Regions from separate parts of the Serratia rubidaea genome, predicted to be linked through region 1. Evidence: riboswitches for the same ligand, from Rfam matches in the RefSeq annotation. Region 1 holds a riboswitch; each other region holds the start of a gene.

What was found. A riboswitch is a leader RNA that binds a small molecule or an ion and turns the genes downstream of it on or off. The one in region 1 is predicted to bind thiamine pyrophosphate.
Region 2: it holds a riboswitch for thiamine pyrophosphate, as region 1 does, so the genes downstream of both, thiB (thiamine ABC transporter substrate binding subunit) here and thiM (hydroxyethylthiazole kinase) in region 1, are expected to answer to the same signal.
Region 3: it holds a riboswitch for thiamine pyrophosphate, as region 1 does, so the genes downstream of both, thiC (phosphomethylpyrimidine synthase ThiC) here and thiM (hydroxyethylthiazole kinase) in region 1, are expected to answer to the same signal.

The regions. Positions count from the first base shown of each region.
Region 1 covers NZ_CP065640.1:157,425-166,768, reverse strand. Annotated here, with positions in the region: gene I6G83_RS00765 (GNAT family N-acetyltransferase) at 76-501, opposite strand; gene I6G83_RS00760 (hypothetical protein) at 680-904, opposite strand; gene I6G83_RS00750 (hypothetical protein) at 1,219-1,473, opposite strand; TPP riboswitch at 1,838-1,938, shown strand; gene thiM (hydroxyethylthiazole kinase) at 1,974-2,762, shown strand; gene thiD (bifunctional hydroxymethylpyrimidine kinase/phosphomethylpyrimidine kinase) at 2,765-3,565, shown strand; gene I6G83_RS00735 (inhibitor of vertebrate lysozyme family protein) at 3,636-4,094, shown strand; gene gutQ (arabinose-5-phosphate isomerase GutQ) at 4,134-5,105, opposite strand; gene fbaB (class I fructose-bisphosphate aldolase) at 5,267-6,316, opposite strand; gene I6G83_RS00720 (GntR family transcriptional regulator) at 6,508-7,194, opposite strand; gene I6G83_RS00715 (MFS transporter) at 7,289-8,620, opposite strand; gene I6G83_RS00710 (MFS transporter) at 8,674-9,344, opposite strand, start outside.
Region 2 covers NZ_CP065640.1:2,263,120-2,272,463, reverse strand. Annotated here, with positions in the region: gene leuB (3-isopropylmalate dehydrogenase) at 1-76, shown strand, start outside; gene leuC (3-isopropylmalate dehydratase large subunit) at 78-1,478, shown strand; gene leuD (3-isopropylmalate dehydratase small subunit) at 1,490-2,092, shown strand; gene I6G83_RS10470 (DASS family sodium-coupled anion symporter) at 2,162-3,634, opposite strand; gene I6G83_RS10465 (MFS transporter) at 3,764-4,948, opposite strand; gene sgrT (glucose uptake inhibitor SgrT) at 5,170-5,346, opposite strand; gene sgrR (HTH-type transcriptional regulator SgrR) at 5,439-7,100, shown strand; TPP riboswitch at 7,138-7,236, shown strand; gene thiB (thiamine ABC transporter substrate binding subunit) at 7,291-8,277, shown strand; gene thiP (thiamine/thiamine pyrophosphate ABC transporter permease ThiP) at 8,253-9,344, shown strand, end outside.
Region 3 covers NZ_CP065640.1:1,830,385-1,839,728, reverse strand. Annotated here, with positions in the region: gene nfi (deoxyribonuclease V) at 1-373, opposite strand, end outside; gene hemE (uroporphyrinogen decarboxylase) at 421-1,485, opposite strand; gene nudC (NAD(+) diphosphatase) at 1,568-2,335, opposite strand; gene I6G83_RS08420 (Rsd/AlgQ family anti-sigma factor) at 2,435-2,941, shown strand; TPP riboswitch at 2,981-3,104, shown strand; gene thiC (phosphomethylpyrimidine synthase ThiC) at 3,212-5,146, shown strand; gene thiE (thiamine phosphate synthase) at 5,139-5,777, shown strand; gene I6G83_RS08405 (HesA/MoeB/ThiF family protein) at 5,782-6,543, shown strand; gene thiS (sulfur carrier protein ThiS) at 6,528-6,728, shown strand; gene I6G83_RS08395 (thiazole synthase) at 6,730-7,509, shown strand; gene thiH (2-iminoacetate synthase ThiH) at 7,509-8,642, shown strand; gene rpoC (DNA-directed RNA polymerase subunit beta') at 8,946-9,344, opposite strand, start outside.

The DNA of each region.
Region 1 (9,344 bases):
ATCATTGCTATCATAGTGAGTAACCACTGCGCGGAGAGGGTTCCCTCATGGCGAAGATTTTGCGGGCCGGGCCGACTAGCTGGCGGCGCTGTGCAGCAGATAATAGGCGTCGTCGCCTTCTCCTCCCTGGCTGACAATATGCCAGCCGTGCCGCCGGTAAAACAGCAGGGCAGGTTCGTTACGGATCAGGCATTTTAACGCGCCGATGCCGCGGAAGGTGGATTCCGCCTGTTTGAGCAGGGCGCTGCCGACGCCGCGCGTTTGCTGGGTCGGATCCACAAACAGGTTGTGGATGAAATCCTCCGCCCGGTGAATGGAAACAAAGCCCAGCGGTATACCGTGCTCTTCAGCCACCCAAATCTCTTCCCCCAGCGTGGCGCGATCAAAATCTTTCGGTTGGTAATGGCGGGTATCCCGCCAGTGAAAGGCGGTTTTACGTGCTGCCAAATATATGCGGCGCAGAAAGGGACGATCGGATTGTTGGTATGGCCGTATTTGCATCATGCTCCCTCGGTGGCGGACGCGCGGAAATCGAGCAGCGTCGACACCTGAGTATGTCGGAATATCATGCCGTTGGCGAGAGATAGAAAAAAGAGCAAATATAACTATTTGCTCTTAAAATAAGACGCGTTACCGGGCGGTGAGCATGGTGCTGCCGGCCCGGTTGATATTGGCGACGTTACTTGGTGTAACGACCTTCCCAGAAACCACGGACAAGGTTAAATACGCCGTCGGTGAAGATCTTGCCTACGCCTCTGGCCGCATTGGTGATGCTGCCGAGGATGGATTCGGCGCCCTGGGTGAGAGAACCAACAACACCACCCAGGAGACCGCCGAAGATACCGTCGAGACCGGCGATACCACCTGATACTTCATTGACTTCAACGTTAGATAATTCTCTCATGGTTTGTCCTTAAACATTAAATGAGGTAGATAAAAAGGGCTGGGATAATTACGGCTTGGTAATGGCAGACGCACATTCATTCAGCTCTACGGGCTTGCTGGAGGAGGTGACGTTGCCGAATTTGTCAACGCAACCTACGGTCCGGTAGCAAACCAACCCTGAGGATGATGGCGATACGTTATGGCTGACTTTACATCCCCAAGCGCCGCCAATAACGCTCATTGCTTTGCCTTGCGCTAATTTTTGCATAACTCTTAGTTATCCTTGTTGGTTATTACGGCGACTGAGCGCCATCCGCGTCAGGCTGTGAGTAATTAGCGGCGAGCGGCTGCGCTTGGCGCGTCCGGCGCAGGCTGAGTAGGACGGTTCGGACGGAAAGCGTTGACGAGTTTGTCCAGGAAGCCCATGCCCAGGCCAATGGTGGTGCCGATAGAGTTGGCGATATTGCCGACGATGTTGCCTGCGATACCGGTCAGGGTATCAACGCCGGCGTTGATGATATTGCCGATAATACCACCGAAAATGCCGCCGGAAACCGCTTCAACTTCAACGTTAGATAATTCTCTCATGATAAATTCCTTTTTTATTGAAAATAAAAGATTGTGTGTATAAATACAACGGTGACACCTTGGCGAGAACAGCCAAGGTGTTATTTAATATTACCCTCTTTTTTAATCTTATAAATACTGTTTACAGCGTTTTGTTGGTTTTAAGGAAAATTCTTGTCAGCTGAAAATAAGCCCTCCGACTTTATCCTAAATTCATCACAATTATATTTATTTAAGTGATGTTAAAAATATTATTATCGAGATTATTGCAAGATTACCCGGCGCAGAGCGTTCTGCCAGCGTCATCGACATGCCGTTGAAAGATTTGAATCCCGAGTGGGGCGGAGTATGATGTGGGCGCAGTCGCTATCCCTGTGGGATGTGCTGCGGAGACTCGGGGTGCCCTTCACGACGCGTGAAGGCTGAGAAATACCCGTATTACCTGATCTGGATAATACCAGCGTAGGGAAGTCTTGGCGTCCTGACCGGCGCCCGCCTTCTTAACGCCGGTTGGGAGAACTATGATCGCTCGACCTGATGAATTGCCCGGCGCAACGGCCGCGGCCAGCTTACAGCTGCTCAAACAACATTCCCCGCTGATTCACTGCCTGACCAACGACGTGGTGCAAACGCTGACGGCCAACGTCTTGCTGGCGCTGGGCGCGTCGCCGGCGATGGTGGTTGAACCGTCCGAAGCGGCGCAGTTCAGCCGTCTGGCCGATGGCGTGTTGATCAATATCGGCACCCTGACCGCCGCCCGCGCGGAGTCAATGCTGGCGGCGGTGGAAGCCGCTAATCAGGCCGCGACGCCCTGGGTACTGGACCCGGTGGCGGTCGGCGGGCTGACCTTTCGCACCGAGTTTGCCCACCGGCTGCTGGCGCTGCGGCCGGCGGCGATCCGCGGCAACGCGTCGGAAATCATGGCGCTGAGCGGGCTGCAGGCTTCGGGGCGCGGCGTCGACAGCACGGCGGACTCCCTGGTCGCGCTGCCGGCGGCGCAGCAGCTGGCGCAGCGCAGCGGCGCGGTTGTGGCGGTTACCGGCGCGACCGACTATATCACCGACGGCCGGCGCAGTTGGGCGGTCAGCGGCGGCGATCCGCTGATGACGCGGGTGGTGGGCACCGGCTGCGCATTATCGGCAGTGGTGACGGCATTTTGCAGCCTGCCGGGCGAGCGGCTGGATCACGTCGCCGCCGCCTGCCGGGTAATGGCGCACTGCGGCGCGGTGGCCAGCAGGCAGGCCGGCGGACCGGGCAGTTTTACTCCTGCGTTTCTCGACGCGCTGTACCACTGGCAGGGGGAAGCGTGATGATGAAGCGTATTAACGCATTGACCATTGCCGGCACCGACCCGAGCGGCGGCGCCGGCATTCAGGCGGATCTGAAAGCGTTCTCGGCGCTCGGCGCCTACGGCACCAGCGTGATCACCGCGCTGGTGGCGCAGAACACGCGCGGCGTGCAGTCGGTGTATCAGATTGAGCCGGCGTTTGTTGCCGCGCAGCTGGATTCCGTGTTGAGCGACGTGCGCATCGACAGCGTGAAAATCGGCATGCTGGCCAATGCTGACATTGTACAGGCGGTCGCCGAGCGCTTGCGGCATTATCAGCCGCCGTTTGTGGTGCTGGATACGGTGATGCTGGCGAAAAGCGGCGATCCGCTGCTGGCGCCGGAGGCGGTGGCGTCGATCCGGCGTGAGCTGCTGCCGCAGGTGTCGCTGATCACGCCCAACCTGCCGGAGGCGGCGGCGCTGCTGGATTGCCCGCCGGCGGACAATGAGCAGCAGATGCGCGAACAGGGAAGGGCGCTGCTGGCGATGGGCTGCCAGGCGGTGCTGATGAAGGGCGGCCATCTCAGTGAAGACGAAAGCCCGGACTGGCTGTTCAGCCGCGGTGCGGAGCAGCGTTTCAGCGCGCCGCGCATTGCCACGCGCCATACGCACGGCACCGGCTGCACCCTGTCTGCGGCGCTGGCCGCCCTGCGTCCACGTTATGACGACTGGCCGCAGACGGTGGCGGCGGCGAAGGATTATCTGCAGCGCGCGCTGCAGCAGGCGGACAGCCTGGAGGTCGGCCAGGGCATCGGCCCGGTGCACCATTTTCATGCCTGGTGGTGAGCCAACTTTTTCGCGTTGCTGTGGTCTGAAGAGATCCACGCCTTTATTGATTCTCGAAGGGAGAATGACCATGACAGGAATGCATAAACTTCGTTATACGCTGTTGGGCGCACTGCTGGCCGTCAGCGCCGGCAGCTTTGCCCAGCAGGTGGTGACCACGGCGGATCTGGTTCAGCAGCCGGGTTACCAGAGCAGCTGGCAGCAAATGGTAAAAGGGCAGGCGCGGCTGCCGGGCTGGGCGCGTAAAGGCAGCGGCACTTCGACGCCGGCGGAAACGGTCAGCTGGCAGGGGCAGCAGTATCAGGTGGGCAATATCTGCAAGCCTCATGACTGCGGCAATAACTTTTTGATCGTCGCCTTCAAGGCGGACAAGTCGCAGGCCTGGGGCGTGCGGGTTGAAGTGGAAGATCGGCCGGAAGCGGTGGCGCACCCGAAAAAGTACGCCAAATACCAGTGGCTCGGCAAGCCGGACAGCAATATGCAGGCGCTGCTGCGCCAGCAGTTTGAAAACAGCCCGGACTGGCAGTAAGCGTAATTTGCAGGGACGGGCGCGCCCGTCCCCTGATGGTCAGCCGATGCCGGCCTGATGCAGGTCGTGCAGGTTCAGCGCGCCGACCAGCTCCCCCTCGACATTCACCACCGGCGCGGCGCTGATATGCTGTTCGTGCAGCGCTTCCAGCGCTTCTCCCGCGCGCCACTGTTCCGGCAGGCGATAGCCGGGACGGGTAATCGCCGGGCTTAGCGGATCCTCCAGCTTGTTCCCCTGTACCAGCCAGCGGCGCAGATCGCCGTCGGTGAAGACGCCCACCACCTTCTGCTGTTCGTCGCACACCGCCACCAGTCCCAGCCCGGTGCGGCTCAGTTCCAGCATTGCCGCCATCACGTCGGCGCTTTCCCGTACCTTCGGCAGCCGGTCGCCGGTGCGCATCAGATGGTGTACGCGGTTGAGCAGGCGCGCGCCGAGGCTGCCGCCCGGGTGTGAGCGGGCGAAGTCTTCGGCGTTGAAGCCGCGCTGGCGCATCAGCGCCATCGCCAATGCGTCGCCGATCATCAGGGTGTTGACCGCGCTGGAGGTCGGCGCCAGCCCCATCGGGCAGGCTTCACGTTCGACGCTGATATCCAGCACGCAGGCGGCGGCCTGCGCCAGCGGCGAGGCCTTGCCGCCGGTAATGGCGATCACCGGGATCCGGCTTTCGGCCAGCAGCGGCAGGATCAGATCCAGCTCTTTGGCGCGGCCGGAGTAGGAAATAAAGATCATCACGTCGTTCGGGCCGATCATGCCGAGATCGCCGTGCAGCGCTTCCGCCGGATGCAGAAAGAAGGCGGGCGTCCCGGTGCTGGCCAGCGAGGCGGCGATTTTCTTGCCGATATGGCCGGATTTGCCGATGCCGGAAATCACCGCCTTGCCGCGGCAGTTCAGCAGCAGTTCGCAGGCGCGGACAAAGTTGTCGTCCAGCCGGGCCAGCAGGCGCTTCGCTTCGGCCAGTTCAATCTCCAGCGTTTCACGGGCGAAGGTGAGCAGGGTGCTCGCGTTATCCATCAGTTTCTCCTGCTGAATGAATCAAGGCGGAAATATAGTGTGGTTTGCCGGAGGAAACACGCGATACGCCGATTTTTTTTAAACGGATCACAGTTTGCCGCATGGCGGCGGGAGGCGGAGAGAATGAAGCCGGGCGGTGCTGCCCGGCTTGTGCGGCGGCGTCAGGCGATGGTGACGCTGTCGTCGAGATAGGTATCCTGCACGGCGTTAATCAGCGCCACGCCGTCTTTCATCGATTTCTTAAAGGCCTTACGTCCCAGAATCAGCCCCATGCCGCCGGCGCGTTTGTTGATCACCGCGGTGCGCACCGATTCCTGCAGGTCATTTTCTCCGGCGGCGCCGCCGGAGTTAATCAGACCGGCGCGGCCCATATAGCAGTTGGCCAGCTGATAGCGCACCAGATCGATCGGGTGGTCGCTGGTCAGCTGGTCGTATACCCGGTCGTCGGTATAGCCGAAGTTGACGGCGCGGTAGCCGCCGTTATTTTCCGCCATCTTCTGTTTGACGATATCGGCGCCGATGGTGGCGGCGATATGGTTGGCCTGGCCGGTCAGATCGGCGCTGGAGTGGTAGTCGACGCCGTCTTTCTTGAACGCCGGATTGCGCAGATAGGCCCACAGTACGGTGACCATGCCCAGTTCGTGCGCGCGCTCAAAGGCGGCGGAGATCTCCTCAATCTGGCGGCGCGACTGCTCGGAGCCGAAATAGATGGTGGCGCCGACCGCCACCGCGCCCATCTCGAACGCCTGTTCAACGCTGGCGTACAGCGTCTGGTCGTACTGGGTCGGGTAGCTGAGGGTTTCGTTGTGGTTCAGTTTGACCAGGAACGGAATCTTGTGCGCATAGCGGCGCGATACCGCCGCCAGCACGCCGTAGGTGGAGGCGACGCAGTTGCAGCCGGCTTCGATCGCCAATTCGACGATGTTTTTCGGGTCGAAATAGAGCGGGTTGGCGGCGAACGAGGCGCCGGCCGAGTGCTCAATGCCCTGGTCCACTGGCAGAATGGACAGATAGCCGGTACCGGCCAGCCGGCCGTGGTTGAACAGGGTCTGCATCGAACGCAGCACGCTGTTGGGGCGGTTATTATCGATCATCACCCGGTCGACGAAGTCGCCGCCGGGCAGGTACAGATTCTCTGCGGGGATGGTGGTACAGCGGTGTTGCAACAGGTCTTCCGCTTCCTTACCTAACAACTGCGCAATATCAGTCATGGTGAACTCCCGTTAAAGCTAATCCCTGGGCCGGAAAGTCGTGCTGATGGTCACCGGCGTCGCGAAAAGCGGTGATTGAAACTGTAAGAACGATACTACTGAACTTGTATCGTCAGGGAGAAACAATAGATGCGATTGAGAGGAAATGCCATTTACGCGGCTCACGCGGCGGGGGGCGTGCGCCCCCGGAATTATTCGACCTCGAACCAGCTGCTGTTTTGCAGGGCGATCGGCGTGATGGAGTAAATCATCTCCTGCAGATGGTCATGGACGGCGCGTTCGGCGGCGTCCGGATCGTGCGCCTTCAGCGCGTCGAAAATGCGGTAGTGCTGCTGGATCAGCGTTTCCGGCGGCGACACTTCGCTCAGGCTGAGAAAACGCACCCGATCCATGGTGGCCTTGATGGTTTCAATGGTTTCCCAGGCCAGCGGACAGTTGGCGATCTGCGTCAGCAGGCGGTGGAACTCATCGTCCAGCAGCAGGAACTCCCGCGTCTGTCCGCCGTTGGCCGCCAGCGCCTGACGCTGCAGATTATGCTCCAGCAGCGCCAGCTGCGGCGGCGTAATGCCGGCGGCGGCGCGGCGCACGATGGCGCACTCCACCGCCTGACGGATAAAGCGCCCGTCCGCGACGCGTTTGGCGGAAATTTTCATCACAAAGGTGCCGCGCTGCGGCAGTATCTGCACCAGTCCCGCCTCGGCCAGTTTGATAAAGGCCTCGCGCACCGGCTGGCGCGACACGCTGAAACGGCTGGAAATCTCCTTTTCCGACAGCAGCGTGCCCGGCGCAATGGTGCAGTCGACGATATCCTGCCGCAGGAAGCGGTAGATTTGCTGATTCACCGGCAAGGTGTTGGTAAGGCTGTAGTTTTCAGACATGGTGCGATCGGTTATCTGCAATGATTCACATGCCACCATACTAGCAGATTATTGTGCAACGGCGGGGGGATAAATCCGCCCGCCGGAGGGGCGATCAGTGGTGCCAGTCCTGATACTCCTGCTGTCGCCGCCGCGGGGCGGTTTCCGGCATCAGCCACAGGCCGACGGCGGAGATCACGCCCAGCACCATCATATAGCCCGCCAGGCCGTAATAGTGGCCGCCGGTCATCTGCAGGATTTTTACCGCCAGCAGGCCGAGAATGCCGCTGCCGATCAGCGAGCCAATCTGCCAGATCAGCGCGATGCCGCTGCAGCGCACGCGGGTCGGAAACAGCTCCGGGAAGTACGACGCCTGCGGGGCATAGCACATGCTGTGGCCGAGGGTCAGCACCACGATCATCGCCAACTGGGTCAGCCAGAAGTTATCGACGTTAAGCAGCATAAAGAACGGCACGATGCACACCACCTGCAGCAGCGCGCCAGCGATGTAGACCGGTTTGCGCCCCAGCCGGTCGGACAGGTGCCCCATCAGCGGGATGGCGAAAATCTCCAGCACCACCGCGACGATCATCGTCTCCAGCAGAATGCTTTCGCTCAGCTGGTTGGCCTTGCCGTAGGCCAGCACGATCACCGTGAACATGGCGAACGCGCAGGCTTCGATCAGTTTGGCGCATACGCCCTTGCCGATCAGGCCCGGATAGGCGCGCGCCACTTCCACCACCGGCCGGCTCTCCACCGCCTTGGTGGCGCGGATCTGGGCGAACACCGGTGATTCGTCGATCTTCAGGCGGATAAACAGCCCGACGATCACCAGCAGCAGGCTGAGCAGAAACGGGACGCGCCAGCCCCACGCCAGCATCTGCGCCGGCGACAGCAGGGCGGTCAGCAGGGCGAACAGGGCGGAGGGCAGCAAAAAGCCGGCCGGCGCGCCGATCTGCACCCAGCTGGCGTAGAAGCCGCGCCGCCGGGGCGGGGCGTATTCGGCGGTCATCAGCACCGCGCCGGCCTGTTCACCGCCGACGCCGAAGCCCTGCAGCACGCGGATCAGGATCAGGGCGATCGGCGCCCAGATGCCGATCTTGTCGTAGGTGGGCAGCAGGCCGATGCAGAAGGTGCCGAGGCCGACGATCAGAATGGTGATCACCAGCGCCTTTTTACGGCCGACCTTATCGCCGATATGGCCGAAGACAATGCCGCCCAGCGGACGCGCCAGAAAGCCGACCGCGTAGGTGGCGAAGGCCGCCAGCGTGCCGACCAGCGGATCGGCGCTGGGGAAGAACAGCTGGCCGAAAAACAGCACCGCGGCGGTGCCGTAGGCGAAAAAGTCATAGTATTCCGCCGCCGTGCCGATGGCGGAGGCGCTGGCGACGCGTTTTAACAGCGGTTGCGGGTCGCCGGCGTCGACGTCGTGCGTGGTGGTGGTCATCAGGTGCTCCAGGGTCAGTGGGCGGACGGCGCTGCGGGGCGCCGTTCTCTTTTTTAAGGTTTTAAGGTGTGCGGCTGCGCCAGCGGGCGCGGCGCGCGCACCACCAGCAGCACCAGCAGCGCGCCGAGCGCGGCGATGCCGCCGGCCAGAACAAAGGCGCTGTCGAACTTGCCGGTGTGCTGCACGATGTAGCCGGTGACGATCGGGCCGACGATGCCGGAGACGCTGCCGACCAGATGAATAAAGCCGCTGGCGCCGCCGACGCGGGAGGCATGCACCACGTCCTGGATGATCGCCCAGTAGATGGCGCCGGTGATATACAGGAAGAAGATCGACACCGACATCAGCAGCACCGCCGGCATCACGCTGCTGACGGTGCCCGCCAGCGCTACGCACGCGGCGGCGGCCAGCAGGCTGACCACCAGCACAATCTTGCGCGACAGCAGCAGCTTGCCGGTGATGTTGAAGATCTTGTCGGAAATGTAGCCGCCGAGCGCCAGGCCGACAAAGCCGACGATCCACGGGATCACCGTGGTCAGGCTCATCTCTTTGATATTCAGGCCATGCGCCTGCACCAGATAGGCGGGGAACCAGCTGAGGAAGAAAAACAGGATGTAGTTGTAGCAGAAGAAGGCGAAGGCGGTCGCCAGAATGATCGGCTGTTTCAGGTAGTAGCCCAGACCATGCGCGTCGGCGCTGAGCGCCTCTTCCGGGTGGTGGGCTG
Region 2 (9,344 bases), 2.1 Mb from region 1:
GGCCGGCGACGGCCAGGCGATCAGCACCGATGACATGGGCGACATCATCGCCCGCTTTGTGGCACAGGGGGCATAACATGGCCAAGACGTTATATCAGAAATTGTACGATGCCCACGTGGTGTACGAAGCGCCGAACGAAACGCCGCTGCTGTATATCGACCGCCACCTGGTGCACGAAGTCACGTCGCCACAGGCCTTCGACGGCCTGCGCGCCATGGGCCGTAAGGTGCGCCAGCCGGGCAAGACCTTCGCCACCATGGACCACAACGTCTCGACGCAGACCAAAGACATCAACGCCAGCGGCGAGATGGCGCGCATTCAGATGCAGGAACTGATCAAGAACTGTGCGGAGTTCGGCGTCTCGCTGTACGACCTGAACCACCCGTTCCAGGGCATCGTGCACGTTATCGGCCCTGAGCAGGGCATGACGCTGCCGGGGATGACCATCGTCTGCGGTGACTCCCATACCGCCACCCACGGCGCCTTCGGCTCGCTGGCGTTCGGCATCGGCACCTCCGAAGTGGAGCACGTGCTGGCGACCCAGACCCTGAAGCAGGGGCGCGCCAAGACCATGAAGATTGAAGTCACCGGCGAAGCGGCGCCGGGCATCACCGCTAAAGACATCGTGCTGGCGGTGATCGGCAAGACCGGCAGCGCCGGCGGCACCGGCCACGTGGTCGAGTTCTGCGGCAAGGCCATCGAAGCGCTGAGCATGGAAGGCCGCATGACGCTGTGCAACATGGCGATTGAGATGGGCGCCAAGGCCGGGCTGGTCGCGCCGGACGACACCACCTTCGACTACCTGAAGGGCCGCCAGTTCGCGCCGACCGGCGATAACTGGGAACAGGCGGTCGCCTACTGGCGCACGCTGAAGTCGGATGACGACGCGCAGTTCGACAGCGTAGTGACGCTGCGCGCCGAAGATATCGCGCCGCAGGTGACCTGGGGCACCAACCCGGGCCAGGTGATCGCCGTTAATCAGATCATCCCGGCGCCGGAGTCGTTCAGCGATCCGGTCGAGCGCGCCTCCGCGGAAAAAGCGCTGGCCTATATGGATCTGCAGCCGGGTATCAAGCTGACCGAGGTGGCGATCGACAAGGTGTTTATCGGCTCGTGCACCAACTCGCGCATTGAGGATCTGCGCGCCGCGGCGGCCATCGCCAAAGGGCGTAAAGTCGCCAGCGGCGTCCAGGCCATTGTGGTGCCTGGCTCCGGCCCGGTTAAAGCGCAGGCGGAGGCCGAAGGGCTGGACAAAATCTTTATCGAAGCCGGTTTTGAATGGCGTCTGCCCGGCTGCTCCATGTGTCTGGCGATGAACAACGACCGTCTGAACCCGGGTGAGCGCTGCGCCTCCACCAGCAACCGCAACTTTGAAGGGCGTCAGGGACGCGGCGGACGCACCCATCTGGTCAGTCCGGCCATGGCCGCCGCCGCCGCCGTCAGCGGCCACTTCGCCGATATTCGTGAACTGCACTAAGGAGCATCACCGTGGCTAAATTTACTCAACATACCGGCTTAGTGGTGCCTTTGGATGCGGCCAACGTCGATACCGACGCCATTATCCCGAAACAGTTTCTGCAGAAGGTAACGCGCACCGGCTTCGGCCAGCACCTGTTTAACGACTGGCGCTTCCTGGACGATGCCGGCCAGCAGCCCAACCCGGACTTCGTGCTGAACAAAGCGCGCTATCAGGGCGCCAGCATCCTGCTGGCGCGGGAGAACTTCGGCTGCGGCTCCTCCCGCGAGCATGCGCCGTGGGCGCTGACCGACTACGGTTTCAAAGTGGTGATTGCGCCGAGCTTTGCCGATATCTTCTACGGAAACTCGTTCAACAACCAGCTGCTGCCGGTCACGCTGAGCGAACAGGACGTGGATACGCTGTTCAAACTGGTGGAAGCCAACGAAGGCATTGAGTTTACCGTCGATCTGGAGCAGCAGACGGTCAACGCCGGCGGTAACAGCTATCCGTTTGAGATCGACAGCTTCCGCCGTCACTGCATGATCAACGGTCTGGACAGCATCGGCCTGACGCTGCAGCACGACGCGGATATCGCCCGCTATGAAGCCAACCAGCCGGCGTTTCTGAACTGATACGGCGACGCTGAAAAACAACAGGGGCGGATATTCCGCCCCTGCATCATCACCGCGCTCCCGCCGCCGTTACCAATATCCCAGCCACTTCCACCAGGCCGCGCCAAGCGTCAGCCAAATCAGCAGGTTGACCACGCTCATCACCAGGCCGGTTTTCCACCACTCGCCCAGCGTACTGTAGCCGGAGCCGAAAATAATCGGCGCGGTGCCGGTGGCGTAATGGGTCAGCGACATCATCAGCGAAGAAGAGAACGCCAGAATCAGCCCGAGCAGCGCCGGCGGCGCCCCCAGCGCCACCCCTGCGGCGAAGAAAGCGGCAAACATAGCGGTCACGTGCGCCGTGGTGCTGGCGAAAAAGTAGTGAGAGTAGAGATAAACCAGCGTCAGCAGCAGCGTGCCGCCCACCCAGCTCATCCCCATATGGGCGATACCGGCGCCAACCGTCTGCGACAGCCAGTTGATCAAACCCAGCTTGCCCAGATAGGTCGCCATCATCACCAGCGCGGAGAACCAGACCACGGTATCCCAGGCGCCCTTCTGCCGCAGGATGTCATCCCAGCTCAGCACGCCGCTGGCCAGCAAAATCGCCAGACCGATCAGGGCGGCGGTGGTTGGGTTCACCGCCAGCGCCGGACCGAAAATCATCGCCGGAATACCGGCCCACAGCACCAACAGCAGCGCAAACACCGCCAGCGTAATCTTCTCCGGCAGCGTCACCGGCCCCAGCGCCTGCAGCTGCCGTTTGGCAAAGTCCGGCGCATCCGGGGTGCTTTTAATTTCCGGCGGATAGAGGAAATACACCACCAGCGGCATCACGATCAGCGAGCAAAGGCCCGGCACCAGCGCCGCCAGCGCCCACATGCCCCAGCTCAGCTCCACACTGTCGTGCGTACCTTTGGCGATCAGGCTGACTACCAGCGGGTTCGGCGCCGTGGCGGTGATAAACATCGCCGAGGTGATCGGGTTGATGTTGTAGTTAACCAGCGCCAGATAGCGGCCGATCTTGCCGCTGGTGTTCAGCCCGGGGCTGGAGCCGAAACTGTCAGCGATTGACTTCATGATCGGGTGAATAATCCCGCCGCCGCGCGCGGTGTTGCTCGGCGTCACCGGCGCCAGCGTGGTTTCCGCCAGCGTCAGCGCATAGGCGATGCCCAGCGTCTTTTTACCGAACAGCGAGATAAAGTAATAGCCGATACGCCCGCCCAGCCCGGTTTTATTCAGACTGAGGGAGATCATGATAGAAAAGCCGATCAGCCAGATCAGCGGGTTGGAAAAACCGCTCAACGCATCGCCGAGCGCCGCGCCCGGCTTACCGGGGTTAGTGACGCCGGTAACCGCCACCAGCCCGATGGCGACCACCGATACCGCGCCAATCGGCATCGCCTTACCGATAATGGCGATAATGGTGCCGATAAACAGCGCCAGCAGCTGCCAGGCATTGGGTTCGACGCCTTCAGGCACCGGAATGACAAACCAGATAAGCAGCGTGACGACAACGGCAATCAGGGAGGGAACAGGCTTGAGCGGCGTTAGTTTATCCATAACATACCCACGAAGTTCAATGGAAAGGCGCGGCGTTCATCCTGCGGCACCGGCGCCTAGTGTCCATTTAGCTTGCGGCGATGGGGTAATGTTCTCAATGATTTACATCAATGTTAACCAAAATAGTCATTAAACCTCCCGCACGCGGGCGCACAGCCACCAGGAAAGCGCCGCCAGCGCCGTCGCCAGCCAGTACACCGCGTAATGGCCCAGGTTCTCCACCAGCGCCCCCTGCAGCACCCCGGCCAGAATCACGCCGGTGGAGATACTGTTGGTGAACATGGTGGTCGCCGCGCCGGGACGTCCCGGCATCAGATCCTGAAAATAGAGCATGCCGATGCCGGCAATAATGCCGATAAAGATCGCGTTGAACAGCTGCAGGCCAATCAGCGCCGGTTTCACGCTGAACTGCGTCAGTCCGAGATAGAACAGCAGCCCCGCCGCGACGGCGAACAGCATCATCCGGCGCTTGCCGAAGCGCTTGACCACATAGCCCGCCAGCAGCATGGCCGGAATTTCCAGCCCGGCGGCGATGCCCATCAGAATACCGGCCAGCCGCTCCGGCAGCCCGAGATCGCGGGTGATATACAGCGGCATATCGATGATATACATGGTGTTGCAGGTCCACATCAGCGTCGAGGCGATAAACAGCCGGCGCACGTCGCGGTTGCGCCAGGCGCTGGGCGGCGCGATTGGCGTCACATTCAGGCTGCCGGTCTGCGCCTCGCGCGGCACCGAAGGCAGGCAGAACCCCACCAGCAGCGCGCTGACGACGAAGATCCCAGCGGCAATCAGAAACATGGTGGTAAAGCCGTAATTCAGCGCCAGCATAAACGACAGCGGCGGGCCGATCACCCAGGCCAGCGACAGCTGCGCGCGCATCACCGAACTGAACATCACCACTTCGCGGCCGCTGCTGTCGGCATATTCACGCGCCAGGGCAAAAATCTGCGGCATCGCGGTATTGGCCAGCGCCGCCATCAGCACGCCGGCGGTGATCAGCGTCAGGTAGTCGCGGTTAAAGGCGAACAGCAGGCAGTTGCCCACCGCCATCAGGCAGCAGCCTAAAATCAGCTTGCGCCTGTCGCCGCGGGTGTCCGAGCGTTTGGCCAGCATAAAGCTCACCACGATGCCGGCTACCGCATTGACGGTATAAAACAGCCCGACCCACAGCGGCCGCACTTTGACTTCCGAGGTCAGGAACAGGCTGAGCGTCGGCGTCTGCAGCGCCCCGGCGATGCCGGCCAGAAAGGCGACGGCGAGGAACGCGGCGAAAACGGGGTTAAAGCGGCGTAGCGACCAACGGTTATTCATAGCGGCATCCCGGAACAAGGCGAAAACGGCGCAGTAAAAAAATCAGCGTAGAAGAAACCCACGAATAGTAAAATTACCGTCTGAGCACGGCAATCACCCGACGCAAATAAAAATGCCAGTGGGTCGCCCCACTGGCTGGTGAAAAGCACCATTACTCAGAAACACTTGGTTTCCCCGGGCTTTCAGACCGGGTCTGAAAACCCACGGATAGCAGGATAAGATCAGAGGCGCTTGCGATAGGCTTCGTCGCTCAGCGTCGGCATATCCCACTGGGTGACGTGGGACAACATCTCCAGCCTGACCTGCTCCGGCACCAGCCGGGTCAGCCAGTCGGCGTGCTGGCGGCGAACGGCGGCGAAATAGCGCTGATAAAACTGTTTCGACAACAAAACGTTCATAAGCTCGCCCTCCTCTCTTTCATCTGGGGAAATTATCGGCGTAATATAGGGAAAGATAAATTGTCGGTTTACTGCCGGAGAGTTCCCCTTTTATGTCTACGCCACGCCTGCAACAGCAGTTTATCCGCCTATGGCAGCGCTGCCAGGGCGAAACCCGCGATACCACGCTGCAAGAGCTGGCCGACGCGCTCAGCTGTTCGCGCCGCCACGTGCGCTCGCTGCTGGGGGCCATGCAGCAGCAGGGCTGGCTGACCTGGCAGGCAGAGGCCGGACGCGGCAAGCGTTCGCGGCTGGAGTTTCACTACACCGGACTGGCGCTGCAGCAGCAACGGGCGGAGACGCTGCTGGAACAGGACCGCATTGACCAGCTGGTGCAGCTGGTCGGCGATAAAAAAGTGGTGCGCCAGATGCTGCTGTCCCAGCTGGGGCGCAGCTTCCGTCAGGGAAAACACATTCTGCGCGTGCTCTACTACCGCCCGCTGTCCAACCTGCTGCCCGGCTCGGCGCTGCGCCGCTCGGAAACCCACCTGGCCCGACAAATTTACAGCGGCCTGACGCGGATAAATGAGGAAAACGGGGAACTGGAATCCGACCTTTCTCACCACTGGCAGGCGCTGACGCCGCTGCACTGGCGCTTTTATCTGCGCCCCGCCATCCACTTTCACCACGGGCGCGAGCTGGAGATGGAGGACGTCATCCAGAGTCTGACGCGCCTGACGTCGCAGCCGCTGTTTGCGCATATCGCGCGCGTCGACTCGCCGACGCCCCATGTCATTGACGTGCATCTGCACAGCCCCGACTACTGGCTACCGTGGCTGCTGGGCAGCGTGCCGGCCATGATTCTGCCGCAGGAGTGGCGTAGCCTGCCGGACTTTGCCCGGCATCCGATCGGCACCGGGCCGTACAGCGTGGTGCGCAACCAGCAGAGCCAGCTGAAGATCCAGGCGTTTGACGACTACTTCGGCTATCGCGCGCTGATCGACGAGGTCAATATCTGGGTACTGCCGGACATCACCGAAGAGCTGATGCACTCCGGCGTGCAGCTGCAGGCTGACGATACCGGTAAAAACGAGCTGGAAAGCCGGCTGGAGGAAGGCTGCTACTTTCTGCTGTTCGACCGCCGCTCACCCGTCGGCGACGATCCGGACATCCGCAGCTGGCTGTGCGAACTGCTCAACCCCATCGCCCTGCTGAACCATTCCGGGCCGGTCAGCCAGCGCTACTGGTCGCCGGCCTACGGCATTTTGCCGCGCTGGCACCACAACCGCGAGCTGAACCAACGGCCCAAGCCCGCCGCGCTGCAACAGCTGACGCTGACCTACTACGGCGAACACTCGGAGTTTCACGCCATCCGCGAAGCGCTGGAACCGCTGCTGGCGCAGCACGGCGTGGCCCTGACGGTCAATGTCGTCGATTACGACGTCTGGCACCGGGGAGAGGCGCAGAGCGATCTGTGGCTCGGCAGCGCCAATTTCACGCTGCCGCTGGAGTTCTCGCTGTTCGCCACCCTGTATGAGCTGCCGCTGCTGCAACACTGTATGAGTGAGGATCTGGCGCAGGACGCCGCGCTGTGGCGCGACAACCGCCTGCCGCTGGCGGAATTCTGCCGCCGTCTGGTCAGCCAGCATCAGCTGCATCCGCTGTTCCACCACTGGCTGCAGCTGCACGGCCAGCGCAGCATGCGCGGCGTGCGGATGAACACCCTGGGCTGGTTCGACTTCAAATCCGCCTGGTTCGCGCCGCCGGAGGCATAAGCATCTTTCGCCAGCGGCGCTAACTCTTTACAATAGCGCCGTCTCAACGGGGTGCGGAACACGGTTTTCGCTGAGAGCAGACCCGTCGAACCTGAACCGGCTAATACCGGCGGAGGGATTTGAGTGCAGCCCCCCGGCTCCCCTGGAGCCCCTCAGATGCCTTTGCTGCCCTAACTATCAGGAGTGCAAAGTGATCAAGAAATTCCTGCCTTGCCTGTTGCTGCTGGCCGCCGCGCCGGCGCTGGCGAAAGAAACGCTGACGGTTTACACCTATGACTCCTTCGCCGCCGACTGGGGCCCCGGCCCGGCGATCAAAAAGGCCTTTGAGGCCGACTGCGGCTGCGAGCTGAAGTTTGTGGCGCTGGAAGACGGCGTCTCGCTGCTCAACCGTCTGCGGATGGAAGGGAAAAACAGCAAGGCGGACGTGGTGCTGGGGCTGGATAACAACCTGCTGCAGGCGGCGCGCCAGACCAAACTGTTCGCCGCCAGCGCGGTGGATACCACCTCGCTGAGCGTGCCCGGCGGCTGGCAGGACAGCACCTTTATCCCTTACGACTACGGCTACTTCGCCTTCGTGTACAACAAAAACACGCTGAAAAACCCGCCGCAGAGCCTGAAGGAGCTGGTGGAAAGCGACCGGCCGTGGAAAGTGATTTACCAGGATCCGCGCACCAGCACCCCGGGCCTCGGCCTGCTGCTGTGGATGCAGAAAGTCTACGGCGACGCCGCGCCGCAGGCCTGGCAGAAGCTGGCGAAGAAGACCGTCACCGTCACCAAAGGCTGGAGCGAAGCCTACGGCCTGTTCCTGAAAGGGGAAGGCGATCTGGTGCTGAGCTACACCACCTCACCGGCCTACCATCTGATTGAAGAGAAAAAAGACGCCTACGCCGCCGCCAACTTCAGCGAAGGGCACTACCTGCAGGTGGAGGTCGCCGCCAAATTGCAGGCCAGCCGCCATCCGCAGCTGGCGGAGCGTTTTATGCAGTTTATGCTGACGCCGGCGTTCCAGAACGCCATCCCGACCGGCAACTGGATGTATCCGGTCATCAAGACCACCCTGCCGGCCGGCTTTGCGCAGCTGCCGGTGCCGCAGACCGCGCTGCAGTACGGTGCGGATGAAGTAGCGCAACAGCGAGGCAACTGGATCCGTTCATGGCAAAGCGCCGTCAGCCGTTAATCCCCCACTGGCTGTGGCCCGGCCTGTTGGCCGCCGGCCTGATTCTGCTGGTGGCCGCGCTGGCCTTCGGTTCGCTGCTGCGCCACGCGCCGCACAGCGACGCCCTGTCGCTGTGGCAGGACGACTACCTGTGGCACGTGGTGCGCTTCACCTTCTGGCAGGCGCTGCTGTCGGCGCTGATCTCGGTGCTGCCCGCCATCCTGCTGGCGCGGGCGCTGTACCGCCGGCGCTTTCCCGGCCGCGCGCTCCTGCTGCGGCTGTGCGCCATGACGCTGGTGCTGCCGGTGCTGGTGGCGGTGTTCGGCCTGCTCAGCGTCTACGGCCGGCAGGGCTGGCTGGCGGCGCTGTGCGCCTGGCTGGGAGTCGACTACCAGTTCTCACCTTACGGCCTGCAGGGGATCCTGCTGGCGCATATGTTCTTCAACCTGCCGCTGGCGACCCGCCTGCTGCTGCAGGCATTGGAAAACGTGCCGGTCGAGCAGCGCCAGCTTGCCGCACAGCTGGGCATGAATGGCTGGCAGCAGTTCCGCTTTGTCGAATGGCCGGCGCTGCGCCGCCAGATCCTGCCGAGCGGCGCGCTGATCTTTATGCTCTGCTTCGCCAGCTTCGCCACCGTACTCTCGCTGGGCGGCGGACCGCAGGCCACCACCATCGAGCTGGCCATCTATCAGGCGCTGAGCTATGACTACGATCTCAGCCACGCCGCGCTGCTGGCGCTGATCCAGCTGGTCTGCTGCCTGGGGCTGGTGATGCTCAGCCAGCGGCTCAGCCAGGCGCTGCCGGTGGGCGCGACGCAGGCGCTGCGCTGGCGCAACCCGGAGGACAGCCGCCGCCGCCGTCTGACCGACGCGCTGCTGATCGCCGCCGCCCTGCTGCTGCTGCTGCCGCCGCTGCTGGCGGTGGTGGTCGACGGCGCCAATCAGGCGCTCGCCAGCGTTCTGCAGCAGCCGGCGCTGTGGCAGGCGCTGTTCACCTCCTTACGTATCGCCGTCGGCGCCGGCCTGCTGTGCCTGCTGCTGACCATGATGCTGCTGTGGAGCAGCCGCGAGCTGAAGCTGCGCCAGCAG
Region 3 (9,344 bases), 1.7 Mb from region 1:
CGTCAACCAACAGGCCAAAGTGGCTGGCTACGCCGAGGCGGCGCGGATGCGAAATACCGTGGCCGTCGACAAAGATCAGATCGGGCTTCTGCCGCAGCTGTTCCCAGGCTGCCAGCAGCGCCGGGTATTCGCGAAACGAGAGAAAGCCGGGAATGTACGGCATGGTGGTGGCGATACGCGCCACCTGGTACTCCACCAGCGCCAGCGACGGGTAGCGCAAAATCGCGATAGCGGCGCGCGTTACTGCGCCTTCCTGTTCGAACCCCACGTCGCAGCCGGCGATAAAGGCCGGCGGGTCAACCGCCAGCCGATCCTGGCGAATCACCTCGGCGGCGCGCTGTAACTGCTCGGCGCGCAGCGTCTGGGTATCAATCATGGCAACAACTCCTTGTATGCGCTTTCGCTGAGGCGCGTTCGGGATCAGCGATGATATTTGGCCGACAGCGCGTGCACCGCCTCGACAAAGACGCCGGCGTTTTCCGGCGGCACGTCCAGATGAATGCCATGGCCCAGGTTAAACACATGCCCTTCGCCGTGGCCGAAGCCGGACAGAATGGTTTCCACCTCCTGCTCAATACGCTGCGGCGCGGCGTACAGCATTGACGGATCCATATTGCCCTGCAGCGCCACCCGGTCGCCGACCCGACGGCGCGCATCGGCGATATCGGTGGTCCAGTCCAGGCCCAGCGCATCGCAGCCGGTCGCCGCCATGGCTTCCAGCCACTGGCCGCCGCCCTTGGTGAACAGCGTCACCGGCACGCGGCGGCCGTCCTGTTCACGCTGCAGGCCGTCGACGATTTTATGCATATAGTTCAGTGAGAATTCGCGGTAATCACGGCCGGTCAGCACGCCGCCCCAGGTGTCGAACACCATGACCGACTGCGCGCCCGCGCGGATTTGCGCGTTCAGATACATAATCACGCTGTCCGCCAGCTTGTCCAGCAGCAGGTGCAGGGTCTGCGGCTCGGCGTACATCATCTTTTTCAGCTTGGTGAACGCCTTGCTGCTGCCGCCCTCAACCATATAGGTCGCCAGCGTCCACGGGCTGCCGGAGAAGCCGATCAGCGGCACCTGGCCTTTCAGCTCGCGGCGGATGGTGCGCACCGCATTCATCACGTAACCCAGCTCGACTTCCGGGTCGAACAGCGGCAGCTTTTCCACGTCGGCGCGGCAGGTAATCGGCGATGAGAAACGCGGCCCTTCGCCGGTTTCGAAATAGAGCCCCAGCCCCATGGCATCGGGAATGGTCAGAATGTCGGAAAACAGGATAGCGGCATCCAGCGCATAGCGGCGCAGCGGCTGCAGCGTGACCTCGCAGGCCAGTTCGGCGTTCTTGCACAGCGACATAAAATCGCCGGCCTGCGCCCGCGTGGCCTTATACTCCGGCAAATAACGACCGGCCTGGCGCATCATCCATACGGGGGTGACATCCACCGGCTGGCGCAGCAGCGCACGCAGGTAACGATCGTTCTTTAACTCAGTCATTATTGGCTCCCTTAATTCAGCTGGCGCTATTGTATACCCAAAAGAATGGGCGTTGTACCAAAGCGCCAACGCCGGCAGTCCATCATGCGTCCCGGCACAGCACCACGGTGTCTTCAATCAGGCGCCGCGCCACGGTGCCCGGCGGCGGCAACTGGGGCAGCCTATCGTAGCGATACCAGCCGGCATTCAGCAGCTCCTGCGGATCGTGACGCAGTTCACCGCGGTGATAATCCGCCATAAAGGCCATCATCAGCGACTGCGGGAACGGCCAGGGCTGGGAGGAGACATAACGCAGGTTTTTGATTTCAATATTACTCTCCTCCATCACCTCGCGCGCCACCGCCTGCTCCAACGTTTCCCCCACCTCGACGAAACCGGCCAGCACCGTATGGATACCGCCGCGGTGACGCACGTGCTGCGCCAGCAGAATTTCGTCATCGCGACGGATGGCGACGATCACGCAGGGGGCGATTTGCGGGTAATAGCGTTCACGGCAATGGTCGCACAGGCAGGCGTTCTCAGTTCGGCTCAGGTGCATCTTATGGCCGCAGTAGCCGCAAAACTGGTGCGAGCGATAAAACTCGGCCAGTTGCACGCCGCGCCCGGCCAGTTGAAACAGCGCGCGGTCCAGGTCCAGCAGCTGGCGCACCGAGCCCATCTCCTGCGGCATGGCGCGGCGCACCAGCCAAACCGGCGCCCCTTGCCACTCGCCAATTTGCCGCGCCGCTTCACCGCGCAGACCCCATTGTTCAGCAGCACCAAACGGCAGTTCACCGTTTGGTAACCAAAGTTTGTTTTCATGGCTGACGATCCACCAGCCCTTTTCGTTACCCGTTAATGCAAGTTCCATATCGTTGTTGCACAACCTCAGCTTCACTGGCAATCTAGAAATCGGTACCGTTACATTTCCATAACTTACCGTTACTTTTTCTTACTTACGGAGTCAACAATGCTCAACCACTTGGAAAGCCTGACTCAGCGCGTTGGTGGTAGTAATGAATTAGTTGATCAATGGCTTGAGGCGCGTAAGCAGTTGCTGGTTGCTTACTGCACGCTCGTCGGCATCAAGCCGAATAAAGAAAAGCATACGCCGCTTAATGCAAAAGCGCTGGAGAACTTTTGCCATAATCTGGTGGATTATCTCTCCGCAGGGCATTTTCATATCTATGACCGAGTCATCAAGCAGGTAGAGGGCGCCCGTAGTCCGAAAATGACCCTCGCCACGCAAATTTATCCCAAGCTGTGGATCAATACCGAACAGGTGATGGCGTTCCACGATCGCTATGCCGACACCGAGATCGATCAGGATCTCTGTCTGGCGTTTCATCAGGCGCTGTCAGACATCGGCGAAACCCTGGCCGCCCGCTTCGCGCTGGAAGATCGCCTGATCCAGCTGCTCACCGAAACCTGGCAGCCCGACCAACCGGAAGCGGAAAAAGGCAACCTGGTCCAATAGCTTTCCCTTGCAGCAAACAATAATGCCCTTCTATACTGGGGGCTCTTGTCGGAGTGCCTAGCGCCAGACTTGTTATCAAGTCGGCCAGGCTGAGACCGTTAATTCGGGATCCGCGGAACCTGATCGGGCTAATACCCGCGAAGGGAACAAGAGTAATCTATCGCCACCGGCAGAGCCATAACCCGCGTCTGCCGATCGGCCAGCATCGTTACTCCCTCCGAGCTCCAGACAAGCAATTTTCCCAACTCACCCGACTTGTAGGAATTTGCTATGTCTAATAACAACCAGCGTCCCCGTAAAGTACAGCGTGAAGCAGCGCAGCAGTTTATCGATAACCTTCAGGGCGTCGCCTTCCCCAGCTCCCGCCGCATCTATCTGCAAGGGTCGCGTCCCGACCTGCGGGTGCCGATGCGCGAGATCCAGCTCAGCCCGACCCTGATCGGCGGCAGCAAAGACGAACCGCAATACGAACCGAACGAAGCGGTGCCGGTCTACGACACCGCCGGCCCTTACGGCGACCCGGCATCTCAGTTGGACGTGCACCGCGGCCTGGACAAGCTACGCGCCGGCTGGATCGCGGAACGCGACGATACCGAAACGCTCGCCCACGTCAGCTCCGGCTTTACCCAGCAGCGCCTGGCGGATGAAGGCCTGGACCACCTGCGCTTCGAGCATCTGCCGCAGCCGCGCAAAGCGCAAGCGGGCAAATGCGTCACCCAGTTGCACTATGCGCGCGCCGGCATCGTCACGCCGGAGATGGAATTTATCGCCATCCGCGAAAATATGGGCCGTGAGCGCATCCGCAGCGAAGTACTGCGCCAGCAGCATCCCGGCCAGAGCTGGGGCGCCAACCTGCCGGAAAACATCACGCCGGAGTTTGTCCGTCAGGAAGTGGCCGCCGGCCGCGCCATTATCCCGGCCAACATCAACCACCCGGAATCCGAACCGATGATTATCGGCCGCAACTTCCTGGTGAAGGTCAACGCCAATATCGGCAACTCTGCGGTCACCTCCTCCATCGAGGAAGAGGTGGAAAAACTGGTGTGGTCCACCCGCTGGGGCGCGGATACCGTGATGGACCTCTCCACCGGCCGCTATATCCACGAAACCCGCGAATGGATCCTGCGCAACAGCCCGGTGCCGATCGGCACCGTCCCGATCTATCAGGCGCTGGAAAAAGTTAACGGCGTGGCGGAAAACCTCACCTGGGAGATGTTCCGCGACACGCTGCTGGAACAGGCGGAGCAAGGGGTCGACTACTTCACCATCCACGCCGGCGTACTGCTGCGCTACGTGCCGATGACCGCCAAACGTCTGACCGGCATCGTCTCGCGCGGCGGTTCAATCATGGCCAAATGGTGCCTGTCGCACCATCAGGAAAACTTCCTGTATGAACACTTCCGTGAAATCTGCGAAATCTGCGCCGCCTACGACGTATCGCTGTCGCTGGGTGACGGCCTGCGTCCCGGCTCGGTACAGGATGCCAACGATGAAGCGCAGTTCTCCGAGCTGCATACGCTGGGCGAGCTGACCAAAATCGCCTGGGAATACGACGTGCAGGTGATGATCGAAGGCCCGGGCCACGTGCCGATGCATATGATCCGCCGCAATATGACCGAAGAGCTGGAGCACTGCCACGAAGCGCCGTTCTATACGCTGGGGCCGTTGACCACCGATATCGCGCCGGGCTATGACCACTTCACCTCCGGCATCGGCGCCGCGATGATCGGCTGGTTCGGCTGCGCCATGCTGTGCTACGTCACGCCGAAAGAGCACCTGGGGCTGCCGAACAAAGAGGACGTCAAGCAGGGGCTGATCACCTATAAGATCGCCGCGCACGCCGCAGACCTGGCCAAAGGCCATCCAGGCGCGCAGATCCGCGATAACGCCATGTCCAAGGCGCGCTTTGAGTTCCGCTGGGAAGACCAGTTCAATCTGGCGCTGGATCCCGCCACCGCCCGCGCCTATCACGATGAGACGCTGCCGCAGGAGTCCGGCAAAATCGCCCACTTCTGCTCCATGTGCGGGCCGAAATTCTGTTCGATGAAAATTTCACAGGAAGTTCGCGACTACGCCGCCGCGCAGGAAGCCGCCAAGCCGATTGAGGTGCTGTCCGGTATGGAAAAAATGTCCGCCGAGTTCCGCTCACGCGGCAGCGAGCTCTATCACAGCGCCACCGCGCTGCAGGAGGACAACAATGGCTGAGATATCAGGCCCGTTTCCCGCCACGCCGCAGCGCCTCGGGCTGTACCCGGTGGTGGACAGCGTGATGTGGATCGAACGCCTGCTGGAGGCAGGCGTCACCACCATCCAGCTGCGGATTAAAGACCTGCCGGACGAGCAGGTCGAAGCCGATATCATCGCCGCCATCGCCCTCGGCAAACGCTACCATGCCCGGCTGTTTATCAACGACTACTGGCGACTGGCGGTTAAACACGGCGCTTACGGCGTCCATCTGGGGCAGGAAGATCTGGATAGCACCGATCTGGCGGCCATCCAGCGCGCCGGGCTGCGTCTCGGGGTATCAACCCATGACGATGCCGAACTGGCGCGCGCCAAAGCGCTGCAACCATCCTATATCGCACTCGGCCATATCTTTCCCACTCAGACCAAGGATATGCCCTCCGCACCTCAGGGACTGGCGGAGCTGAAGCGCCACGTGGCGACGCTGGCAGCCTATCCGACGGTGGCGATCGGCGGCATCAGTATCGACCGCGTGCCGGCGGTACTGGCCTGCGGCGTCGGCAGCGTGGCGGTGGTGAGCGCCATCACCCAGGCACCAGACTGGCGCGCCGCCACGGCGGAGCTGCTGCGTCTGATTGAAGGCAAGGAGTAAGCATATGCTCAGCGATCACGAGTTCTTGCGTTACAGCCGGCAGCTGCTGCTGGAAGATATCGGCCCCGAGGGGCAGGAAAAACTCAAAGGCGCCAGCGTGCTGATCGTCGGCCTGGGCGGCCTGGGCTCGCCGGCGGCGCTGTACCTGGCCGCCGCCGGCGTCGGCACGCTGCTGCTGGCGGACGACGACCAGCTGCATCTCACCAATCTGCAGCGGCAAATCCTCTACCGCAGCGCCGATGTGCCGCAGGGAAAAGCGCTGCTGGCCCAGCGCCACCTGCAGGCGCTTAATCCGCAGGTCGAGTCAATTGCGCTGGCGCAGCGCCTGCAGGGCGCGGAGCTGCAACAGGCGGTGGCGCGCGCCGACCTGGTGCTGGACTGCAGCGACAATATGGCGACCCGCCACGCGGTCAATGCCGCCTGCGTGGCCGCCGGCAAGCCGCTGATCAGCGGCAGCGCAGTCGGTTTCAGCGGGCAGCTGCTGGTTATCACCCCGCCGTTCCAGCAGGGGTGCTACGCCTGCCTGTATCCCGACCAGGCGGAGCCGCAGCGCAACTGCCGCACCGCCGGCGTACTCGGTCCGGTGGTCGGCGTTATCGGCACGCTGCAGGCGCTGGAGGCCATCAAGATGCTGGCGGGCATGCCCTCCGCACTCAGCGGCAAACTGCGGCTGTTCGACGGCAAACAGCAAAGCTGGCATACCCTGCAGCTGAGCAAGTCCCACGCGTGCCCCACCTGCGGAGGCGACGTATGCAAATCCGCCTGAATGACCAAACGCTGGAACTGGCGGCGCCGCTCAGCGTCGGCGACCTGCTGTCGCAGCTGGCGCGCGACCAGCCGGGCACCGCGCTCGCCATCAATCAAGTCATCATCCCACGCGCCGACTGGGCCAATCATCGGGTGCAGGACGGCGATGACATTCTGCTTTTCCAAGCGATTGCCGGAGGCTGATATGTTGCAAATCGCCGATACCACCTTTACCTCACGCTTATTTACCGGCACCGGCAAGTTCGCCACCCCGGCGCTGATGCTTGCAGCGCTGCAGGCGTCCGGCTCACAGCTGGTGACCATGGCCATGAAGCGCGTCGACCTGCAGGGCGGCAACGATGCGATCCTCGCGCCGCTGCGGCAGCTGGGCGTACGCCTGCTGCCCAATACCTCCGGCGCCAAAACCGCTGCGGAGGCCGTATTCGCCGCCCGGCTGGCGCGCGAAGCCCTTGGCACCCACTGGGTGAAACTGGAAATCCACCCGGACGTGAAATACCTGCTGCCCGACCCGATCGAAACCTTGAAAGCCGCAGAAACGCTGGTCAAAGAGGGCTTCGTAGTACTGCCCTACTGCGGCGCCGACCCGGTGCTCTGCAAACGGCTGGAGGAGGCAGGCTGCGCCGCGGTGATGCCGCTGGGCGCGCCGATCGGCTCCAACCGCGGGCTGCGCACCCGCGATTTTCTGGAGATCATCATCGAGCAGGCCAAAGTGCCGGTGGTGGTCGACGCCGGCATCGGCGCGCCGAGCCACGCGCTGGAAGCCATGGAGCTGGGCGCCGACGCGGTGCTGGTGAATACCGCAATTGCCGTCGCCCGCGATCCGGTACAGATGGCGCAGGCTTTCCGCCTGGCGCTGGAAGCCGGCGAGCTGGCGCGCCAGGCAGGCCTCGGCCACAGCCAGCGCGGCGCGGTCGCCTCCAGTCCGCTGACCGCATTTCTCAGCCAATCGGCGGAGGTGGGCTAATGACGGAAGATTTCTCGCAACGCTGGCAAACGTTTGACTGGGACGATATTACCCTGCGCATCAACGGTAAAACGGCGCACGATGTGGAGCGGGCGCTGAACGCGGAGAAACTGACGCGGGACGATTTTATGGCGCTGATTTCGCCGGCGGCGGCCCCCTATCTTGAGCCGCTGGCGCAGCGCGCCCAGCAGCTGACCCGCCAGCGCTTTGGCAACGTGGTCAGTTTCTACGTACCGCTCTATTTATCCAACCTGTGCGCCAATGACTGTACTTACTGCGGCTTTTCCATGAGCAACCGCATTAAGCGCAAGACGCTGGATGCCGACGAAATTGCCCGTGAATGCCGCGCCATCAAGGCGCTGGGTTTCGAACACCTGCTGCTGGTCACCGGCGAGCACCAGACCAAGGTCGGCATGGACTATTTTCGCCGCCACCTGCCGCAGATCCGCCCTCAGTTCAGTTCGCTGATGATGGAGGTGCAGCCGATGTCACAGGAGGAGTATGCGGAGCTGAAAACGTTAGGATTGGACGGGGTGCTGGTTTACCAGGAAACCTATCATCCGGCGGCCTATCAGCAGCATCATCTGCGCGGACAGAAACAGGATTTCCACTGGCGGCTGGCCACGCCGGATCGTCTGGCGCGCGCCGGGATCGACAAGATCGGGCTGGGTGCGCTGATCGGCCTGTCCAACAGCTGGCGCACCGACTGCTATCTGTTGGCGGAGCATCTGGCCTACCTGCAACAGACCTATTGGCAGAGCCGCTATTCAATTTCGTTCCCGCGTCTGCGGCCGTGCGCCGGCGGTATCGAGCCGGCGTCGCTGATGGATGAAGCCCAGCTGGTGCAGCTGATTTGCGCCTTCCGGCTGTTTGCTCCTGACGTAGAGCTTTCGCTGTCGACGCGCGAATCACCGCACTTCCGCGACCACGTGATCCCGCTCGCCATCAACAGCGTCAGCGCCGGCTCCAAAACGCAGCCGGGCGGCTATGCCGATGACGTACCGCCCGAGCTGGAACAGTTTGAACCGCACGATGGCCGCACTCCGCAGCAGGTCGCTCAGGCGATCGACAAGGCCGGGCTGCAGCCGGTGTGGAAAGACTGGGACAGCTATCTGGGACGCGCGCCGCAATAGCCGGCAACGTTTTCAACCGCCGCAAGAAAGTGCCGGAAGCGACGCGCAGTCTCGGCCAACAGCGCTGGCCGGCGCCAGATATCGGCGTAGAGTGGCGACGTTGGCTATCACTCCCGAAGCCAACCGGGGTTATCTTCCCCTCTTGATAACCCCGCCTTACCAACCCCGGAGCGTATGGCCAGCGCGCCATGCGTCTCCGGCTCCTTAATAATCCCACGCCGATCGACAGGCAAAAAAAAACCGCCCCCGAAGGAGCGGCTTATCAATACTGGCCCGGCGTACCGGGCCGCGGCATTAACGCGATTACTCGTCGTCGCTGCCGTTGAGGCCTGCATTCAGCAATTCAGCCAGGTTGGCAGTCGCTTCTTCCGCGCTCACCTGCGGAACAACCGGTGCTTCGCCCTGTGCACGACGACGCATGCGATCCTGGTGATAAGCGTAACCGGTACCGGCTGGGATCAGACGGCCCACGATGACGTTCTCTTTCAGGCCACGCAGTTCATCACGCTTGCCGGCAACCGCCGCTTCGGTGAGAACGCGCGTCGTTTCCTGGAACGATGCGGCAGAGATGAAGGACTCGGTCGCCAAGGAAGCCTTGGTGATACCCAGCAGGTCGCGTGCGAAGGTTGCCCCAATCTTGCCGTCAGCTTCCAGCTGGCGGTTGGCAATCTTGACGCGGGACACTTCAGCCTGTTCGCCTTC